DNA from 2 places in the Qipengyuania oceanensis genome. Region 1 is predicted to be linked to the other one. Evidence: predicted binding sites of a transcription regulator. Region 1 holds the regulator's gene; the other holds the start of a gene.
The links. Region 1 encodes LexA, which represses DNA repair genes until DNA is damaged. Its sites were predicted from a motif close to GTTCCNCNCTTGTTCT; they were not measured.

Region 2: GRI48_RS09860 (ribonucleoside-diphosphate reductase subunit alpha) is a predicted target of LexA. The motif match lies at 3,060-3,075, and genes of this name have one in related genera.

The regions. Positions count from the first base shown of each region.
Region 1 is NZ_WTYN01000001.1:392,672-397,138, reverse strand. It holds gene GRI48_RS01945 (ComEC/Rec2 family competence protein) at 1-1,334, shown strand, start outside; gene lexA (transcriptional repressor LexA) at 1,360-2,052, opposite strand; gene GRI48_RS01935 (molybdopterin-binding protein) at 2,138-3,346, opposite strand; gene moaC (cyclic pyranopterin monophosphate synthase MoaC) at 3,343-3,816, opposite strand; gene trpC (indole-3-glycerol phosphate synthase TrpC) at 3,813-4,467, opposite strand, start outside.
Region 2 is NZ_WTYN01000001.1:2,034,188-2,038,654, forward strand. It holds gene GRI48_RS09845 (flavin-containing monooxygenase) at 1-734, shown strand, start outside; gene GRI48_RS09850 (MipA/OmpV family protein) at 716-1,579, opposite strand; gene GRI48_RS09855 (alpha/beta fold hydrolase) at 1,713-2,603, shown strand; gene GRI48_RS09860 (ribonucleoside-diphosphate reductase subunit alpha) at 3,129-4,467, shown strand, end outside.

The sequences.
Region 1 (4,467 bases):
CGATGCGCGACAGCGGGCTGACCCACCTGCTCTCGATCAGCGGCCTGCATGTCAGCGCGGTGATCGCGGCAGGCTACTTCCTCTCTTTGAAACTTCTCGCGCTCTGGCCGTGGCTCGCGTTGCGGGTCCGCCTGCCGGTCGTTGCTGCGGCCATCGGCGCTTTGTTCGGCATCGGATATACGATCCTGACCGGCAGCGAGGTTCCGACCGTCCGCAGCTGCATCGGAGCGGTGCTGGTGCTGCTCGCGCTGGCGATGGGACGGGAGCCGCTGAGCATCCGCATGGTTGCCGTCGCGGCGGCTTTCGTGCTGTTCGTCTGGCCGGAATCGCTGGTCGGGCCGAGCTTCCAGATGAGCTTCACCGCGGTGTTGGCCATCGTCGCGCTCCACAATGCGGGGCCGGTGCGGCGATTCCTCGCTCCGCGCGAGGAGAGTTGGCAGGCCCGGATCGGGCGGCGTGGCACGATGTTGCTCGCCACGGGGCTCGTCATCGAATTCGCACTGATGCCGATCGTTCTTTTCCACTTTCATCGTGGCGGGGTCTACGGCGCGTTCGCGAATGTCGTGGCAATACCGCTGGTAACATTCGTGACCATGCCGCTGATCGCGCTCGGCCTGTTGCTCGATCTGGCGGGCCTTGGCGCACCGGCATGGTGGCTGACGCAGCATTCGCTGGAGCTGCTGGTCGGGATCGCGCATTTCACCGCAGCGCAGCCAGGTGCGATCAAGCTGTTCCCGCAGATCGGCGGATTTACTTACTTCCTGTTCCTCGCAGGCGGACTGTGGCTGGGCTTGTGGCGTGGGCGAGCGCGCCTGCTTGGCCTGGCGCCGGCTGCCGTTGCGACCCTGCTTCTCGCGGTAACGCCGACGCCGGATGTTTTGATCTCTAGTGACGCGCGCCATGTGGGAATCGCGGGCGAGGGGGACAGGCTGCTTGTCCTGCGCGAAGGGCGATCCGATTATGCGAAGGACAATCTGCTCGAAATGGCAGGAATGAATGGCGAACCGATTGCCCTTGCAGACTGGCCGGCGGCGCGCTGCTCTCGCGATTTCTGCACCCTTATGCTCGATCGTGGCGGCAGGAGATGGACGCTACTGATGGCACGGAGCCACGACAGGATCGAGGAGCGCGCACTTGCAGCCGCCTGCAGCGAAATCGATATCGTGGTCGCCGATCGCTGGTTGCCGCGAAGCTGTCGCCCGCGCTGGCTGAAGGCCGATGCGCGGATGATGCGGCAGACAGGTGGCCTCGCCCTGTTTCTGGAGCGGAAAAGGATCAACCGGGTAGCCGATCACCAAGGCGAACACGGGTGGTGGCGGGACGAGGAGCCATAAGCTCCACGCGCCCCGCGTCACGAAATTAGTGGTATCGGCGCAGGAGCCCGGCGAGCTTGCCCTGGACCTGCACTTGCCCGGCATCGTAGATCTGCGGATCGTAGCTGGCGTTTGCCGGATCGAGGCGGACGCGACCGTTCTCGCGGCGCAGGTACTTCAGCGTCGCTTCCTCATTGTTGACCAGTGCGACCACGATTTCCCCATCGCGAGCACTGTCCGTGCGGCGGACCAATGCAAAATCGCCGTCGAAGATACCCGCTTCGATCATCGAATCGCCCGAGACTTCGAGCGCATAATGCTCGCCCGGACCGAGCAGGGCGGCAGGGACCGGCAGCGAGTTCTGACCTTCAAGCGCCTCGATCGGGGCACCGGCGGCAATGCGGCCGTGCAGCGGTATCTCGATGACATCGTTCGCCGCTTCGGACTGGCGCGACGCGGTCGGCTTGGTCGCGGCTGCCACCATGTCGTTCGCTGCGCGAGCGCGCGGGGCGGTAGAAATCGCATCCTCCGGCTGCTTGAGCACTTCGAGAGCCCGTGCCCGGTTCGGCAGGCGGCGGATGAAGCCGCGCTCTTCCAGCGCCGAGATGAGGCGGTGGACGCCCGACTTGCTCTTGAGGTCCAGCGCTTCCTTCATTTCCTCGAAGCTGGGCGAGATGCCCGTCTCTTCGAGACACTGCTGGATGAAGCGGATCAATTCGTGCTGTTTTGCCGTCAGCATGGGCCGGGCTCCGTGATAGCCATCTGTTCCTTCGACTCGCGAATGCGAACGAATGCGGAACAATTAGGCAACCAAATAGGTGAAGTCAAGCAATCCCGCCATTTTCGAGCAGGTACACCGGAACATATGTTCCCGCTTTCGTCTCGGGTGCGTTCGGCGGTCGATCGATGAGGGCGGTCGCGGTCGCCAAGGCCAGCAAGCCAGCGGAATCTTGTTCAAGGACCGGATGGACCTTCCCTTCGGCTACGGTGGCGCGGAGAAACTCCCTTCGGGCATGACCCGGCGCAAGATCGAGCGCCGTCGGTAACGAGATGGCCTGCGGCCCCGGTCTCAGGCAGCCTGCCAGCTTCCGCAAGAGCGGGAGCAGAAACAGGAACGCCGTGACGTAGGCGGAGGCGGGATTGCCCGGCAGCCCGAGGATGACCTGACTTCCTTTGCGCCCGACCATCAGGGGCTTGCCCGGCTTCATGGCAACCCGCCAGAAATCGATGCGCGCGCCCCATCGTTCGAGCGCCGGGCGCACGAGGTCGTGATCGCCCACCGAGGCACCGCCCGTGGTGACGATCACGTCGCAAGCGCCTGCATTGTCGAGCGCGGCCAGCAAAGCCTCCATCGTATCGGCCACCGGTCCCAGGCGTTCGATCCGGCCAGCAGGGGCGCGCGCCAGCGCTTCCAGCATGGCGCCGTTGGTCGCCGGAATCCGGTGCGCGGGACAATCTTCGGGAGACGGTGCCAACTCGTCGCCGCTGTCGATTACCGCGAGGGAAGGAAGCCGGTGAACGCACAGCCTTGCGTGGCCCGATCCCAATGCGAGCGCCATCTGGTTGGCATCGATGCGTGTTCCGGCAGGAAGCAAGACTTGCCCCTTGGAAAAATCGTAACCGGCACGCCGGATATGGCGCGCTGTCGGCTCGCCTTCGCCGTTGAGCGCGATGACCTCGCCGGTGCGCGTGCAGTTTTCCTGGAGCAGCACCGCCATGTCGCCTTCCGGCATGTGTGCGCCGGTAGAGATGCGGATTGCCTCGCCCCGACCGAAGCTCCCGCGGAACGGGTGTCCGGCGGCGCTTTCGCCGACAACCTGCCAGGGGCCCCGGTCGTCATCTGCATGCAGGGCATAGCCGTCCATCGCCGACAGGTCCGTCGCGGGCTGGGTGCGTAGGGCCACCAGGTCTTCGCCGAGATACCGGCCGATTGCCTGCTCTGTATCGAGGTGTTCGCTTGCAAGGGGCTCGATGCCGCGCAGCAGCCGGTCCAACGCTTCGTCGAGCGGGATCGGCGGCTGCGTGCCTGTCACGATGCGCGCCAGTCGCCCGACTTGCCACCGCGCTTCTCGAGCAGCCGGATGTCGGAGACGACCATGCCCTTCTCCAGCGCCTTGGCCATGTCGTAGATTGTAAGCAATGCGATCGAAGCTGCTGTAAGGGCTTCCATTTCGACGCCGGTCCTGCCGGTGATGCTGGCAGTTGCGGTCGCCCTGATGGCGCCACTTTCGAAGGTGAAATCCACGCTGACCGAATCCAGCGGCAGCGGATGGCACAGCGGAATGAGGTCTGCAGTCTTCTTCGCGGCCATGATCCCGGCGATCCGCGCCGCGCCGAGAACGTCACCCTTGGGGCCATTGCCCAGGCGAACCGCTTCGAGCGTATCCGGCTGCATTCGGATCGTGCCGCTGGCGATCGCGACACGCTGCGTTTGCGTCTTACCGCCGACGTCGACCATGCGGGCCGCCCCGGTATCGTCGAGATGCGTGAGCTTTTCGGTCATGCCGTGCCCGTCAGTAGGGAGCGGGTCGCCGCCTCGACGTCGGGCTGCCGCATCAGGCTTTCGCCGACGAGAAAAGTGCGCACGCCGCTCGCGGCGAGCCGCTCGCAATCCGCATGCGTCGAAATCCCGCTCTCGCCGACCAGCAGTGTTCCCTCGGGTGCGAGCGGGACAAGCCGCTCCGTCGTGGCGAGATCGGTGGTGAAAGTCCTGAGGTCGCGATTGTTTACGCCGATCAGCCGGGATTTGAGGCGAGCGGCGCGCTCCATTTCGGCTTTGTCGTGGACTTCGACCAGCACGTCCATATCGCGCTCGATCGCTGCCGCCTCGATTTCGGCCATCGCCGTATCATCTAGCGCGGCGACGATGATGAGGATGGCATCGGCGCCGATCGCACGCGCTTCGGCGACCTGCCAGGGCTCAACCATGAAGTCCTTGCGCAGGACCGGCAGGGAACACGCCGCGCGCGCTTCCATCAGATAGTCCTCATGACCTTGGAAATAGGGCGCATCGGTCAGAACGGAGAGACAGGCTGCGTCTCCGTTTTCGTAAGCGCGCGCATGATCGGCAGGCTTAAAATCCTTTCGGATCAGCCCTTTGGAAGGCGATGCTTTCTTCACTTCCGCAATCAGTGCGAAGCCCGCCTTGGCCTTG
Region 2 (4,467 bases), 1.6 Mb from region 1:
TCGACATCGGTTATTACGAGATGTTCAACCGCGACAATGTCGAGCTGGTCGACCTCAATGCCACGCCGATCGAGCGGATCGAACCGGGCGGCGTACGCACTTCGGGCGCGTTCTACGAAGCCGACATACTGGTGCTGGCAACGGGCTTCGACGCCATGACCGGCGCGCTGGTACGGATCGACATACGCGGGAAGGGCGGCGAGAAGCTCAGGGACAAATGGGTGGACGGTCCGCATACGCATATCGGTCTGATGAGTGTCGGTTTCCCCAACATGTTCATGATCACCGGTCCGCAAAGCCCTTCGGTCGGCTCCAACATGATCGTCTCGATCGAACAGCACGTCGAGTGGATCGCCGATGCAATGGTCCACTTGCGGGAACGGGGAGCGACCACGTTCGAGCCTCTGGCAGACTCCGAAAAGGTCTGGGGCGAACATGTGGACGAGCTCTTCAACATGTCGCTGCATCCGCAGGCCGACACCTGGTATCTGGGCGCCAACGTGCCCGGCAAGCCGCGTGTGTTCACGGTCTATCTCGGGGGGGGTCAATGCTTATCGCAACATATGCGACGAGATCGCCGAGAGGGGCTATCCCGGCTTCGCGATCGACGGCGAAGGCAAGCGGAACGATGTCGATTTCGCGAACCACGTCGAGCGGCTGATGCCCGAGGAGTTGTCACAGGGCATGGCCGCCTGAACTCGCGCCAAATTGGCTACTACAATCCGAAGCGGTAGCCGAAGCCCAGGCCCAGCGTGAACTGCGTGCGCTGGCCGCGCTCGCGTACCAGCGGCGAGTCCGTCGCCTCCTTGCCCAGCCGCTCCAGGCTGGTGAACAACGTCACAGCGGTATTGCGATCGAAGGGATGGACGACCGAGCCGCCCGCGCCCCAGGACAGCACGCCGCCACCCGCATCGTACTCGGCCAGCCCGCTGTTCGCCGACTGCACGGCATCGATCCCGAAGTAGGGCTGCATATAGCCCTTGCTCGCAAGCGTCAGCCGCGGGCCGAATGCGGCCATCGTGCGTCCGCTGCGAAAGCGCCGGTCGAGCGAGAGATCCGCGACCACGCCCTCGTGCCCTCCGAAGCCGCGCAGCACGCGTGCGCCGACTTCCCATTCGCCGCGCGCGCCGAAGCGTTTCTCGACGAAGCCGCCGGCCTCGATCGAGCCGTCTATGTCGCCGAGGCCGAGCAGCGCGTCGCTGCCGCCGGTGATCAGGAAGGGCGAGCCGCCGTCGTCCTCGTCGCGGCCGAAGCGGTATCGCACCACCGGGCCGGCGCGCCAGCCGTCGGCATCCAGCGCGCTCCAGACGATGCCATCGGGGACGGAAGCGGTCAGGCCGTCACCATTGTCGAGCCGGATGTCCGGGAAGACCGACAGCGACATCTCGTCCGAGCCTTGCCATGCAGGGCTCAGGATCGGCGCGATGCCGACCGTGACCGACCAGCCTTCGGGCCGGGCGGGCGGCGGCCCGCCGGCTCCCGCAGGCCCGGCCACTCCGGGCGGCGGACCGCCTTGCGCGAAAGCGGGCGCGGCAAGGGCGAGCGGGGCGATCAGGGCAAGGCATGCGAGTTTGTTCATGGGCGCGACCCTAACCGGCAGTGGCCTGATCGTCGCCTGAATAGTCGGTGCAATCGCGAGTTCGCCATGGACTTTTGCGACAAAACGCGCTCACCTGCATTGCAAAGAGAAACGCAAAAAGGGGACCGAGCGCATGCCCGAAACAAAAGCCAACGGCATCACCATCCATTACGAGGATCGCGGCGACACGAATGCGCCCCCGATCTTGCTGATCATGGGCTTCGGCGCGCAGATGACCCTGTGGCCGGACGAACTGGTCGACGCGCTGGTCGAACGCGGCTTCCGCGTGATCCGCTACGACAACCGCGACATCGGCCTGAGCCACAAGTTCGACGGGGTGAAGGCGCCGGGCATGGTCAAGCTCACGATCATGCGCAAGCTCGGCTTCAGTCCCAAGGTGCCCTATACGATCGGCGACATGGCCGACGACGGGGCCGGCCTGCTCGAGGCGCTGGACATCGACAGGGCGCATATCGTCGGCGGCTCGATGGGCGGCATGATCGCGCAACGCTTTGCCGAGCGGCACGCGGACAAGACCATCACGCTGACATCCGTCTTCTCGACCACCGGCAACAGCAAGCTGAAGCCGGCGAAGAAGGAGGCGATGCAGGTGCTGGTCCAGCGCCCGGCGAGCCTGGAAGAAGACGTGCTGGTCGAACACGGCATCAAGGTTGCGCGCACGATCGGCAGCCCGGGCTACCAGGCGCCCGAAGACCGCCTGCGCGAGCGGACCCGTGCCGCGGTGCAGCGCAGCGTCTACCCCGAGGGGCCGCTGCGGCAGATGGCCGCGATCATCTCCGATGGCGACCGCACCCGGATGCTCCAGCAGCTCGATGTGCCGACGCTGGTGCTGCATGGCGAGGACGATCCGCTGATCCCCGTCGAGCACGGCCATGCGACGGCAGCGGCGATTCCCGGCGCGAAGATCAAGACCATTCCGGGCTGGGGACACGACTTGCCGCTGGAACTGGTCGACGAGCTGGCCGAGGCGATCGCCGAACATGCGAAATCGGCTGGCGGCTGATCGCCGCGCGGCCGCGCCGCCAGGCGAAATTGCGTGCGCCGGAGGGCGCGCCCGGATTCGAAAATTGCGCGCCCGGATTCGATTGGGTCGCAACCCTTGAAACCATGATTTTGCCCGGCATTTTTTTTGCCGGATTCATTTTGGGGCTTGCGCACCGGCCAAGCCTAGGAATTCCGGCGCGTCGCTGCGTTGTGCGAGGCTAACACACCTGCGTCTACTGCTCGCAACGGACGGTAAATCGCGATTTACCCTCTTGCGTGCAATTCGCTCCTGATTCACTATCTAGTGGTTCGAAAGGCAGGGGCACCTACTAGACCTAGTTGTTACGCCGGATTTGCGGTAACGCTCCGGTGGACGCGTTCGCGGGCCGTCAAGGCACGCTCTGTGGACAGTCCGGGTATAAGTAATTGCCGCCTGGTCGCTGCGAAATGCTAGGAATGGTGCTTCGCGCTGATTCGAACACAAGTGGAACATCGGTCCTGCGGGGCCGTTGCATATTTTGGGGCTGAACGGGGCGGGATGACAATGGATTTCAGGACCGGGGACGAAGCGGCAATGGGGCTCGAAGAGGACGTGATCGGCGACAACGCCGAGCTCGATACGACCGCGCGTGATGACAAGGCTGTGAGCATGGACAAGAGCGATCTCGGAAGCGAGGAACTGGTCAGCGACAAGGCGAATGCCGCGCTGGCCGAAGCGGTCGCGGCCGCGGCTGTGGCCAATGCGGAAAAGGCCGACAGCAAGAAGATCCTCGACCGCCGGTTTGACATCGTCACCGATGCGGAGCGCGACGCGCTGCTGACCGAATTCGGCAAGGAAACGCTGATCGACCGCTACCTGCTGCCCGGCGAGACGTTCCAGGATCTCTTCGCCCGCGTGGCCGACTGCTATGCCGACGATCAGGAGCACGCCCAGCGGCTCTACGATTACATCTCGAGCCTGTGGTTCATGCCGGCAACGCCCGTGCTTTCGAACGGCGGCACCAACCGCGGCCTGCCGATCAGCTGCTATCTCAACAGCGTCGAGGACAGCCTCGAAGGGATCGTCGGCACGTGGAACGAGAACGTGTGGCTCGCGTCCAAGGGCGGCGGCATCGGCACCTACTGGGGCCAGGTTCGCGGCATCGGCGAGCCGGTCGGCCTCAACGGCAAGACCAGCGGCATCATCCCGTTCGTACGGGTGATGGATTCGCTCACCCTCGCCATCTCGCAGGGCTCGCTGCGGCGCGGCTCGGCAGCCTGCTACATCGACATCTCGCACCCGGAGATCGAGGAATTCCTCGAGATCCGCAAACCCTCGGGCGACTTCAACCGCAAGGCGCTGAACCTGCACCACGGCGTGCTCGTCACCGACGAGTTCATGGAAGCGGTCCGCGCGGGCGACAGTTTCGACCTGAAATCGCCGCGCGATGGTTCGGTCCGCGGGTCGGTCGATGCGCGCTCGCTGTTCCAGAAGCTGGTCGAAACCCGGCTGGCGACTGGCGAGCCCTATATCGTCTTCAACGACACCGTGAACCGGATGATGCCCAAGCATCACCGCGAGCTCGGACTCAAGGTTTCGACCTCCAACCTGTGTTCGGAAATCACCCTGCCGACGGGCCGCGACCACCTGGGCAACGATCGCACGGCGGTCTGCTGCCTCAGCTCGCTCAACCTCGAGAAGTGGGACGAATGGTCGGGCGACAAGACCTTCATCGAGGACGTGATGCGCTTCCTCGACAACGTCCTGCAGGATTACATCGACCGGGCACCCGAAGAAATGGCGCGCGCGAAGTATTCGGCCATGCGCGAACGCTCGGTCGGCCTCGGCGTGATGGGCTTCCACTCCTTCCTGCAGGCCAAGAACCTGCCGCTCGAAAGCGCGA